DNA from 2 places in the Paraburkholderia steynii genome. Region 2 is predicted to be linked to the other one. Evidence: riboswitches for the same ligand, from Rfam matches in the RefSeq annotation. Region 2 holds a riboswitch; the other holds the start of a gene.
What was found. A riboswitch is a leader RNA that binds a small molecule or an ion and turns the genes downstream of it on or off. The one in region 2 is predicted to bind glycine.

Region 1 (5,773 bases), on a different contig from region 2:
AACGGTCTATGCAACGGTGAAGGCGTATCGCGACAACGCGGGCGCGCCGGATTACGTGCATCTGCTGCTCGGCTACGCGAACCATGAAGTGGTGCTGCACGCGAGCGCGCTGACGGCAATCGTCGCGCCGCGTTTCACGATCCACGGCACGCGTGGTAGCTATGCGAAGGTCGGGCTCGATACACAGGAAGACCAGTTGAAGGCCGGGCTGCGTCCCGGCGATGCCGGTTTCGGGGGTGGCAACGCAGCGGGCACGTTGCGCTTGCTCGAGGGGGAGCAGGAAGTCGAGCGTGAATTGCCGACTCGCGATGGCGTCTATGTCGATTTCTACCGGGCGCTGTCGGCATCGGTTCACGACGGCGTCGCGTTCCCGGTCAGCGCGCAAGACGCCGTCGATGTGATGACGATCATCGAACTTGCGAATCGTAGCGAACAGGAAGGCGTACGGCTGCCGTTCAAGCGCGGCGTCTGACGGCTGGTTCGCCGCTGCGGCCGTCAATGCGCCCTCAAGGCTTTTGCAAAACGCACAGCCTTGGCTGACGGACAAATCGTCGTCGCGCCCTTCATTGCGCCTTCAAGGGTTCTGCAGAACGCAAAACCTTGGCTGACGCCCCGATTGCAGCCAATCGATAGTTAAAAAATGGTCGGGTGGTGCGTCATCGCGCGCCGCTCGACGGCCGTTGCTACCCGTACGAACCGCCTCGCAGGGCACACGGACCGTAGCGAGACGGCCCCATCACAAAGGAGAACCCTATGCAACGTATCGTTCGCGCGCTTGGCTGTTGCGCGCTGGTGTCGTCGCTGGCGGCGTGCTTGGTCGCGCCGCAGCAAACGGCTCAACCGCGTCCCGCGCCGAATCCGCATGAAGCGGCCGTGAAGCGCCTCGAACAGGTGGACGGCCGCATCGACAACATGGGCCGCCACATCGACGCCCGCGTCAGCCAGGGCTACTACCCACCGCCCGAAGGCGGCGCCCTTCATCGTCGTCTGGGCACGATCCGCCAGGAAGCGCACGACATGGCTGCGCAACACGCCGGCGGACTTTCCGGCGACGAACAGCGCGCGCTAAATGAGGAACTGGATACGGCGTCGGCGGCGATCAACCGATAACGCAATCGCTAGACGCGGCGGCGTGCCGCCCCGGTTCACGCCATCGCCGCCGCTATGACACGTTCCCGCAGTTGCTGATACACGGTGAGATACTCGGCGCGCCCCGTGGCGATGGCCGACTGCTTGAGCGCATCGAGCATCACCAGTTCCTGTGGGACCTTCAGCGCCTTTTGATAGAGGAGCGGCAAGACAATCGGGTTGTACGACATCGTCCGCCAGCTTCGGTCGGTCGCGAGCAGCAGCGAGACCAGACGCTCAGTGACGAACACCTTCACCGGCGACTCTCGAAGGTTGTGCCGCGTGCCCGAGTTGAGCGCATGCGCGAGCGGGGTCCGGTTGGCCTCTGCGACGTTGAAGACAATCTCGGCGTGGCGCAGCCAGTGCCGCCAGAACCGTGGCTTCGCAGCGAAGTAATTGCAAAAGACCGTGTTCGACGAATCCATGACCAGCGTGTTGAGATCGACGCTCGGCGTCAGTAGCGCGGCGACTTCGACAAAAGTCGGCCACGCGTTCGGATGCTCGAGCGCGCCATGTTGAAACACGTTCAAAAACAATGCGCTGGCGTCGAAGAACGGCGAAAACGAAACGACATCCGTCGATTCCGGCACGCTCGCGATAAACGCGTGAACGTCGCTCGCTTCGAGATTTGTCTTCAACGCGAACTTCGGCGACAGAAAGCCGTAAAGCGCGTCGTCGTCCAGGTCGTTGTTGAGCAGGAAATTGCGGATCGGCCAGTATTCGCTCCAGTCCGGCCGTTGACCCACGTTGTCGAGGGGAATGAAGCCCTTGTCCAGATTGCTTCGGGTTTGCTCCGAATAGTAGATCTGGTAGATGTGCGCTTTGCTCATGGGTAGAACGGAGAGTTTGGGAAACAAAGGCCGCATGGTGCCTATGTGCAAGTATCCGATGCTGCTTTGCAATGCAATTGCCCAAGCAGGCAGCGTATTCGGCACCAATTCCATCGATCACGCGCGACCCGGCCCGTGAGCGCTGGCCAACATAGAGCGCTTTTTTTGACGCCAGGGCCGCATCCGTCGCCGCCGCAGGGCCGTAGCCGCGCGGCCTCACGGGCTCGAATTGACAAGCCTCAGGCCCTCGCGTACATTCGCCGCACGCGTCGGGAGAGCGCGCCGTCCGCTGTCGTTTTCTGAAACGTGCAGCAGCCAGCGCCGCCGAAGGGGCACACCCGCAAACTCTCAGGCAAAAGGACCGACCGCGTCGAAAAACCCGCTCGTCATCTGGTCATAGTGACCTCATTCGAATGAGCGCCCGTTTTTCGCACTCTGGAGAGCGGCAGTAGCGCCGTGCATTAAGCCGCACGCGCAGGCTGCCCACCGAAGGGGCGCGCGCCACGCTGACAGCACTCGCTGACGGCAGCGCAATCTCTCAGGTATCGAGGACAGAGGGGGCATGCAGTTATCGCTCGTTGGCCCGAGATGGGATCAGGCCGCGAGGGTTTCGCCGCATGGCCTTTCCTGTTTAGCGACGCCCCGAGGCCCCGATGATCGAACTCAAACACACCCCGCTCCACGCCACGCACCGTGCGCTCAATGCCCGCATGGTCGACTTCGGCGGGTGGGACATGCCCGTCAATTACGGCTCGCAGATCGAAGAGCATCGCGCCGTGCGCACCGACGCCGGCATGTTCGACGTATCCCATATGTGCGTCGTCGATTTCACGGGCGAGCGCGTACGCGCTTTCTTCGAGCGCGCGCTGGCGAACAACGTCGGCAAGCTGCAAGCCCCGGGCAAAGCCCTTTACTCCTGCCTGCTCAACCCCGAAGGCGGCGTGATCGACGATCTTATCGTCTATTACTTCGGCGAAGATCATTTCCGCGTCGTCGTGAATGCCGGCACGGCCGAGAAAGACGTCGCGTGGTTCAACAAGCTCAATGACGAACAAGGCTTTGGCCTGACCATCAAGCCGCGCCGCGACTACGCGATCGTCGCCGTGCAAGGTCCGAACGCGCGCGAAAAAGTGTGGGCGACCGTGCCCCACGCTCGCGCTGCCAGCGAAGCCCTCAAGCCGTTCAACGCCGCGCGCGTCACCGAGACGCCGTTTGGCGAGCTGACCGTCGCGCGCACCGGCTACACGGGCGAAGACGGCTTCGAAATCATCGTCCCCGCTGATCACGTCGAAGCGCTGTGGAACGCGCTGCAGGCACAAGGCGTGCGTCCCGCCGGTCTCGGCGCGCGCGACACGCTGCGCCTCGAAGCCGGCATGAACCTGTACGGCCAGGACATGGACGACAACGTGTCGCCCCTCGACGCCGGCCTCGCATGGACGGTCGATCTGACCGCGCCGCGCGATTTCATCGGCCGCGCGAAGCTCGAAGCGGACGGTTCGCAGGCGTCGTTTGTCGGCCTGATCCTGCACAAGGACAACGGCAAGGCCGCTGGCGTGCTGCGCGCGCACCAGAAGGTCGTCACGCCCGCTGGCGAAGGCGAAATCACGAGCGGCACGTTCTCGCCGACCATGCAGGAATCGATCGCCTTCGCGCGCGTGCCGAAGGGCGTGCAGCCGGGCGACGTCGTCCACGTTCAGATCCGTGACAAGGCACTTCCCGCCAGCGTGGTTAAACTGCCATTCGTGCGCAACGGCAAAGTGCTCGTCGGCTGATCGGTCACACGATGAGCGTCACGAGACAGACACCGGACAGACACGAAATCGTCGCGTGCGTCCCATCATTTAAATCAACCGAATTACCGCATAGGAGCATCCGATGAGCATCCCGGCCGATCTGAAATACACCGAATCGCACGAATGGGTCCGCACCGAAGCAGACGGCACGCTGACGGTCGGCATCACCGACCACGCGCAGGAAGCGCTCGGCGACATCGTCTTCTTCGAAGTGCAGCAACTGGGCCAGACCGTCTCGGCAGGCGATACCGTCGCCGTCATCGAATCGGTGAAGGCTGCGTCCGATATCTACGCCCCTGTTTCGGGCGAGATCATCGAGGCCAACCCGAACGTCGCCGATACGCCGGACGCCGTGAACAGCGCGCCGTACGACAACTGGCTGTTCAAGATCAAGCCGGCTGCGGGCGCCTCGGAAGACCGTCTGATGGACGCCGCCGCGTACGGCAAGTCGATCGGCGAATAAGCCACTTACTCACGACCGGCGCGGCGTTCGCCACGATAGAAGAACGCCGCGCCAGCAGGAACATTCCATGAAGCTCGAACACCCGGATCATCTGATGAACCGCACTCCTCTCTCGCTCGCCGCGCTCGAAGTGCATGACGCCTTCGCCGAACGGCATATCGGCCCGGATACGGCCGATCAGCAGTCGATGCTCGAAGCCCTCGGCTTTGCGTCGCGCGCCGCGTTGATGGACGCGGTGATTCCGAAGACGATTCGCCGCCAGGACGCGCTGCCGCTCGGCCCCTTCGCCCAGCCGAAGAGCGAAGCCGAAGCGCTCGCCGCGCTGCGCGAACTCGCGGACAAGAACCAGGTGTTCCGCTCATACATCGGCCAGGGCTACTACAACGCGCACACGCCCGCCGTCATCCTGCGCAACGTGCTCGAAAATCCGGCGTGGTACACGGCATACACGCCGTATCAGCCGGAAATCTCGCAAGGCCGTCTCGAAGCGCTGCTGAACTATCAGCAGATGATCGTCGACCTGACGGGCCTCGCGATCTCGAACGCATCGCTGCTCGACGAATCGACGGCCGCCGCCGAAGCGATGACGCTGCTGCAACGCGTCGGCAAGCCGAAGTCGAACATTTTCTATGTGGCAGACGACGTGCTGCCGCAAACCATCGAAGTCGTGAAGACGCGCGCGAAGCCCGTCGGCATCGAAGTGAAGGTCGGACCGGCTGCTGATGCGGCGGCGTCGAACGCGTTCGGCGTGCTGCTGCAATACCCGGGCGTACACGGCGACGTGCATGACTACCGCGCGCTCGCTGAAGCGATCCACGCAGCGGGCGGCCACGTGGTCGCTGCTGCCGACCTGCTCGCGTTGACGATGCTCACGCCGCCGGGCGAATGGGGCGCGGACGTGGCCGTCGGCAATTCGCAGCGCTTTGGCGTGCCCGTCGGCTTCGGCGGCCCGCATGCGGCGTATCTCGCCGTGCGCGACGAATTCAAGCGTCAGATGCCGGGCCGTCTGGTTGGCGTCACCGTCGATGCGCAAGGCAATCCCGCGCTGCGTCTCGCGCTGCAAACGCGCGAACAGCACATCCGCCGCGAAAAGGCGACGTCGAATGTGTGTACCGCGCAAGCGCTGCTCGCGATCATGGCGAGCATGTACGCCGTCTATCACGGCCCGCGCGGCCTGAAGATGATCGCGCAACGCGTGAACCGCATCGCCGCTCTGCTGGCCGCTGGCGCGAAGCAACTCGGCTACACGCTCGTCAACGAATCGTTCTTCGACACGCTCACGTTCGAAACGGGCCCGCGCACCCAGGCACTGCACGACGCCGCCACGGCGAAGGGCATCAACCTGCGTCACGTGAGCGAGACGCGCGTCGGTCTGTCGCTCGACGAAACGACCACCCGCGCCGATCTCGCCGATCTGCTCGCCGCGTTCGCGCAAGCGGCATTTGTCGAAGCCGTGCCACAAATCGATGAACTCGATGCAAAGCTTGGCGCGTCGAACACGTTCCCGGCAGCACTCGAACGCGAAAGCGCGTATCTGACGCACCACGTGTTCAACCGTC
Region 2 (5,773 bases):
CCGCGAAGTCGATCCGCTGCGTGATGACGTCGATATGGTGATCCGCCTGACCCGTTCGCCGCCGTTGGGCCTGGCCGCCCGGCGGCTCGGCACCGTGAAATGGCTGCTATGCGCGTCGCCCGCTTATCTCAAAGTGCGCGGGACGCCCGTCGCGCCACGCGATCTCAGCCGGCACGAATGCCTGTATCTCGGGGAAACGGTTGACGACAATCGATGGCATTTCCGGCGTGGCACCGAGACGCAGTCGCTGGAAGTCAGAGGGCGCTATATCGCCAACCATGCGGGCGCCCGCCTTGAGGCTGCGTTGCAGGATCTCGGCATTGCAGGCTTGCCCGACTTCGCTGCTGCAGAGGCGCTACAGCAAGGCTGCCTCGTTCAGGTGCTCGCCGACTGGGAATTCGAGGCGCGTTCTTACATGGGTCCCGTCTGGCTGCTGTATCCGCCTAACCGCTTCCTTCCGTCGAAGGTGCGAGCGCTGATCGACTACCTCGCAAGCCACCTGCATGACGCCGTGGATGAGTGATCTGTCTCGCGCCATGTCATGTTTGAGCGCGACGCGGTGCGGGAGACTCGAACGGGATGGGTTGGTTAGCCGGAATGGGCGACCTCTTAAAAACTCGAGACCCCGCGTCGCGCGGGGCCTGTGCTGTCGGCTGAAAACGCTTATCAGACGTTGACCGGCAGGCCTGTTCGCTTTCTCGCGGGCTTGACGCTCATTAAGTTAGGCATACTACCGGCCACGAGTTCTGCAACAGCTTCCGCAGTCGCTGCTGAGAGGGTCCACCCCAAATGCCCGTGTCCAGTGTTGTAGAAAATGTTGCGTCGGCGACCGGCGCCCACTTTGGGCAGCATGCCTGGCAGCATGGGGCGCAGGCCAGCCCACGGAATAATGCGCGCCGTCGACATGTCCGGGAAATGCGCGCGTGTCCAATTGACGAGGGGCTGGATTCGATCCGAACGGATGTCACGGTTCAGGCCGTTCAATTCAGCCGTTCCAGCAACACGGAAGCGATCGACACCGAGACGGCTGGTGACAATCTTGGCGTTGTCATCAAGCAGGCTGACCCAAGGCGCGGCGTGCTGGCTTTCTGCGTCGTCGAGGCACACAGTGATCGAATAACCCTTCACCGGATAGACGTTCACGTGATCTCCCACATACGCGGCTAGCGCACGACTTCCGACACCCGCACAAATCACTACCCGGTCGAAGCTTTCCGTATCAGTCTGATTTTCGTGCGCGAAAGCAACCCTCAATTCACCGTCTGCGGCCTCGGAAATGGACTGCACGCTCGTGTCGTAGCGGAACTCGACACCCAAACGCACGCAGGCTTCAGCAAGCCCACGCGTGAACTTGTGAATGTCGCCGGTCGAATCCGACTCGGTGAAGAAGCCGCCGTGAAACTGCCCATGAAGCGCCGGCTCAAGCGCGCGGATTTCGTCGGGTGTCACTGGGCGCCGCTCAAGACCGCCTTCACGTAGCAATGCATTGACCTTTGTCGCGGCGTCGAACTCCTTGCGGGTCGCATAGAAATGCAAGATGCCACGTCTTTCGAGGTCGAAATCGATGTGCTCCCGCTCCGCGATCGAGAACATGTGCTCACGTGCAGCGATGGCTAGCCGCACCGTCTCGATCGTGTTGGTGCGATAGTTCGGAATCTGGCGCAGGAACTCGCCGATCCAGCTGTACTTGTGCCAACTCGGTCTCGGATTCATGAGGAGCGGAGCGTCGCGGCTAAACATCCAACGCAGGCCTTTCAGCACGGTGGAGCGGCTGTTCCACACCTCAGCGTTGCTGGCCGATAGTTGGCCGCCGTTGGCAAATGACGTCTCCATTGCCGCGTAGCGATGACGTTCGAGAACGGTGACGCGGTAACCACGACGGGCGAGGGCGTAAGCAGTGGTGACGCCCGTAATTCCGGCGCCAATGATGGCAATATGGGACATGACATGGTCCAGTGTTAGTTGAGCATCGCCGGCCGATGATTACCGGCGTCAATGCCCCATCTGTCCATGTACCTGAGAGTTTCGCTAATACCGGTTACGGTAATAGCTCCCCTTCGGTGGGCGCGCATGCGCCGCTCTCCAGATGTTCTCGCTGCACGGTCCTTTTGCCTGAGAGTTTCCGGGGCGGTTGCTCCGTCGGCGTCGTCGCGGATGGACGATCTCTCCCGTGCTTCGTTGTAGAACAGCGCAAGACTACTACCTCAAAGAAGCGAACTCAAGTCTTTTCAAATAGACGGCAGTCAACTTCCCGCTCGGGTGCATAGCGGCTCTATCGCGATCTGGATGTGCCCGCAAATGCTTCGGATTATCCCGAAGTGTGTTTCTGATTTTTGGCATTTTTCCGTCGAATTTGTTTGCCTAGACTCCGTTCCAGATGCACCGCCTGCCTGTCACAACGGACGGCGCTGCGGCGGTGATGAGGGCGCCCTGTGCGCCGTACCTATCTGAACGAACAACTGGGACGAGTGCAATATCATGTCTGAAAACAGCTACGAAACCGGTCGGCTTAATTTGCCCTTTGTTGGAATCTGCACGTTCGCGAAGTCTCCGCTGTGTCTTGACTGGGACAAAATTGATGCGGATGTCGCGGTGATGGGCGCTCCTTTCGACTGCGGTACGCAGTGGCGGGCGGGTGCAAGGTTCGGTCCGCGCTCGATCCGGGATGCGTCGACGCTGTTCTCATTCGGACACGGCGGCGCGTATGACTTCGAAGACGACGTCGTGTATTTGCCCAGCAACGAAGTTCGCATTGTCGATATCGGTGATGCGGACATGGTGCATACCAACACGGAGAAGAGTCACGCCAACATCGAGTACGGCGTGCGCAAGATCCTGGCGGCGGGCGCATTGCCGGTGGTGATGGGAGGCGATCACTCGATCAACATTCCGTGCATCAATGCATTCGAAGGTCAGGAGCCGTTTCACATCGTCCATATCGACGCCCATCTCGATTTCGTCGACGAGCGCCATGGTGTACGCCATGGCCACGGCAATCCGCTGCGGCGCGCGGCGGAAAAAAGCGTGGTATCGGGCATGACGCAAATCGGCATCCGCAACGTGTCGTCTACTGCGCGCGAGGGCTATGCCCAGGCACGCGAGATGGGCTCGGACATTATCTCGGTGCGCGACCTTCGACGCCTCGGCATCCAGGGCGTCCTGGACCGTATCCCGAAGGGCGTGCGATATTACCTGACCATCGATATCGATGGCTTCGATCCGTCGATCGCGCCCGGCACGGGTACGCCGAGCCACGGCGGCCTGCTGTACTACGAAGGACTCGAACTCTTCGCTGGCCTTGCTGAGCAGGGTGACGTGATTGGCATCGACCTCGTGGAAGTCGCACCTGACTACGATCATTCGGGCTCGACGTCGATCCTCGCGGCGCAACTGCTGCTGAATACGATTGGCCGCGTGATGCATCAGCGCAAAGTCAAACGAAACCTTTCCCGCTAAGTTCTCTTTAGCTATTTGCTGCTGCGTGTGGCCCGGTTGACTTTCCTGGCCGCCGCTCGCAGCTGGTTGCAAAAAGCCTGCACGACGCGCGCCGATTCGGCGCCTTTGCGCGTGATGATCTGAAAATCCAGATGAGTCACATAGTGCTCAGGATCGATGCGCGCCAGTAGTCCGCTGTCGACCCACGGCTGCGCATAGTGAGGCGGCAGAAAGCCCACATAGTTGCCCGACAGGATGAGCATCGCGCGGCCTTCGACGTTGTCGACCGAGGCCGCGGCCTGTGCCATGTGCAGTAGCTTGAGTTCCTGGCTGCCGAGGTAAGCACGCGCAGCGAGCCGTTGCTTGCTAATAACCGACAACGGGACACGGCCGCCTGCCCGCTCGTACAACGAGTGGGTCGATGCGCAGTAGAGCCCCTGCTCCTCTCTATAAAGTGGCAAGTAATCGAGACCGGGAATCTGCGCGGGAAACGGCCCCACGGCCAGATGCAGGCGCCCGTCCAGCACGTGCTGCTCCATGCTGCCAGGTGTGTCGATCTGCACATGCAGACGGACGTCGGGCGCCATCTGGCCGAACTCCCGGATCGCTGTCGGCAGCGGCGAGTATTTGTCGGTCAACGTTGCTTCGATCATGCCGAAGCGCAATACACCAGAAAGCTGATTGCGCAACGTACCTGCTTCCATCTGAAACGTATCGACCGCGCCGAGCAGACGCTGTGCGGCGGCGTGCAGTTCCGCGCCTTCGTCTGTCAGCCGGAAACCCGCGCGTCCGCGCTCACACAATCGTAGTCCGAGGCGTGTCTCCAGCTGCGACATGTATTCGCTGATGCTCGATGCGCCAATGTTGAGAATAGGTTGCGCTGCGGCGAAGCCGCCGCAACGGACGATGGTTTCGAAGATCCGCAACAGCTTGAGATCTGTGTCCTGAACTTGCATCGCGCGGTCCCTCGGTTACTTCGGAAATTACCGAAATGTGTTTCATCAATGGTGCATTTTATTGGGGAATTTGGCTACACAGAATTGCTGTCAACTGCCTGCGGAGGCAGGGCGACTTGATACTTACCGATGTGAGGAGAGCGCGATGAAAAAATTGAACGCAGGTGCATGGTTGACGGCAGCCGCTTTGAGCATGGTGTCGGCGCACGCGGCGACGGAGGAGCAGGTGGTGAAAATCGGCTTGACGGGTCCCTTGACCGGCCCGCAGGCTGCCATTGGCAAGGACGACGAAAACGGCGTCAGGATGGCGATCGAGCGTCTGAATGCCCAGGGGCTAGTGATCGGCGGCCGGAAGACCCGCTTCGAACTGGTCTCGCAAGATGATGCCGCCGATCCGCGTACCGGTATGACAGTGGCGCAGCGCCTCGTCGACGACAACGTGAAGGTCATCTTTGGGCCTTTCAATTCGGGCGTCGCGATTCCGATTTCAAGCCTGGTGAATGTCGCGGGAATCGTGATGGCGACCGTCGCATCGAACCCGTCGATCACGCAACACGGCTATCCGTTCGTGTTTCGCATCTCCGCCAGCGACACGCAGCTTGGCAGCCGCATGGGCGAATTTGCGGCCCGGAAGTTGAAGATCAAGCGGATCGCGGTGATCGACGACCGGACAGCATACGGCCAGGGTCTCGCCGACGAATTTATCGACGCAGCCAAAGCCAACGGCATTGAGATTGTGGATCGCGAATACACGACCGACAAAGCGACCGATTTCGTCTCGATCCTCACACACATCAAAGGCGCGAACGCGGAAGGGATTTTCTACGGCGGCTACTACGCGCAAGCCGGAGCGCTGCGCAAACAGATGAAACGCCTCGCGATGAACGGTTACCTGCTTGGCGGCGATGCCATGTGCAATGCCGAACTGGCGAAAGTTGGCGGCGAGACGGTCGATACGGGCGTGTATTGTCCGCAAGGCGGCCCCGTGCTCGACCAGACGCAGGAAGGGCGGCAGTTCAAGGCGGATTACAAGCAGCGCTTCCATACGGACCCATTGACCTACAGCGCTGCGTTATACGACGGCATGAACATCGTCGCGCGGGCCATGCAGAAGGCCAATGCCATCGAGCCGGCACAGTATCGTGCTGCACTCGCCGGCATCGATTTTCAAGGGGTTTCAGGGCACTATCGATTTGACCAGAACCGCGATCTGAAGGACTCGCCAATCACCATTTATACCTATCGAAACGGTGAGCCGACGCCGCTGGCACCTTCCCAGCCGTAGATCGAAGCGGACGCTTTGCAATCCCTACGTCGCGTTCGCTGCCTGCTGGGCCAGACGGTAGCTTTCCATCAAGTCCGTCATGAATACCTGCAGGATG

Region 1: linked by a shared signal. The riboswitch ahead of gcvT (glycine cleavage system aminomethyltransferase GcvT) and the one ahead of BLT65_RS26870 (D-amino acid dehydrogenase) in region 2 are both predicted to bind glycine.

Annotation. Positions count from the first base shown of each region.
Region 1 is NZ_FNDI01000007.1:172,902-178,674, reverse strand. It holds gene BLT65_RS15085 (oxidoreductase) at 1-472, shown strand, start outside; gene BLT65_RS15080 (hypothetical protein) at 754-1,110, shown strand; gene BLT65_RS15075 (hypothetical protein) at 1,146-1,958, opposite strand; glycine riboswitch at 2,219-2,332, shown strand; glycine riboswitch at 2,384-2,523, shown strand; gene gcvT (glycine cleavage system aminomethyltransferase GcvT) at 2,612-3,730, shown strand; gene gcvH (glycine cleavage system protein GcvH) at 3,834-4,214, shown strand; gene gcvP (aminomethyl-transferring glycine dehydrogenase) at 4,282-5,773, shown strand, end outside.
Region 2 is NZ_FNDI01000016.1:141,355-147,127, reverse strand. It holds gene BLT65_RS26875 (LysR family transcriptional regulator) at 1-523, shown strand, start outside; gene BLT65_RS26870 (D-amino acid dehydrogenase) at 667-1,944, opposite strand; glycine riboswitch at 2,091-2,181, opposite strand; gene speB (agmatinase) at 2,479-3,456, shown strand; gene BLT65_RS26860 (LysR family transcriptional regulator) at 3,468-4,391, opposite strand; gene BLT65_RS26855 (branched-chain amino acid ABC transporter substrate-binding protein) at 4,537-5,676, shown strand; gene BLT65_RS26850 (LysR family transcriptional regulator) at 5,701-5,773, opposite strand, start outside.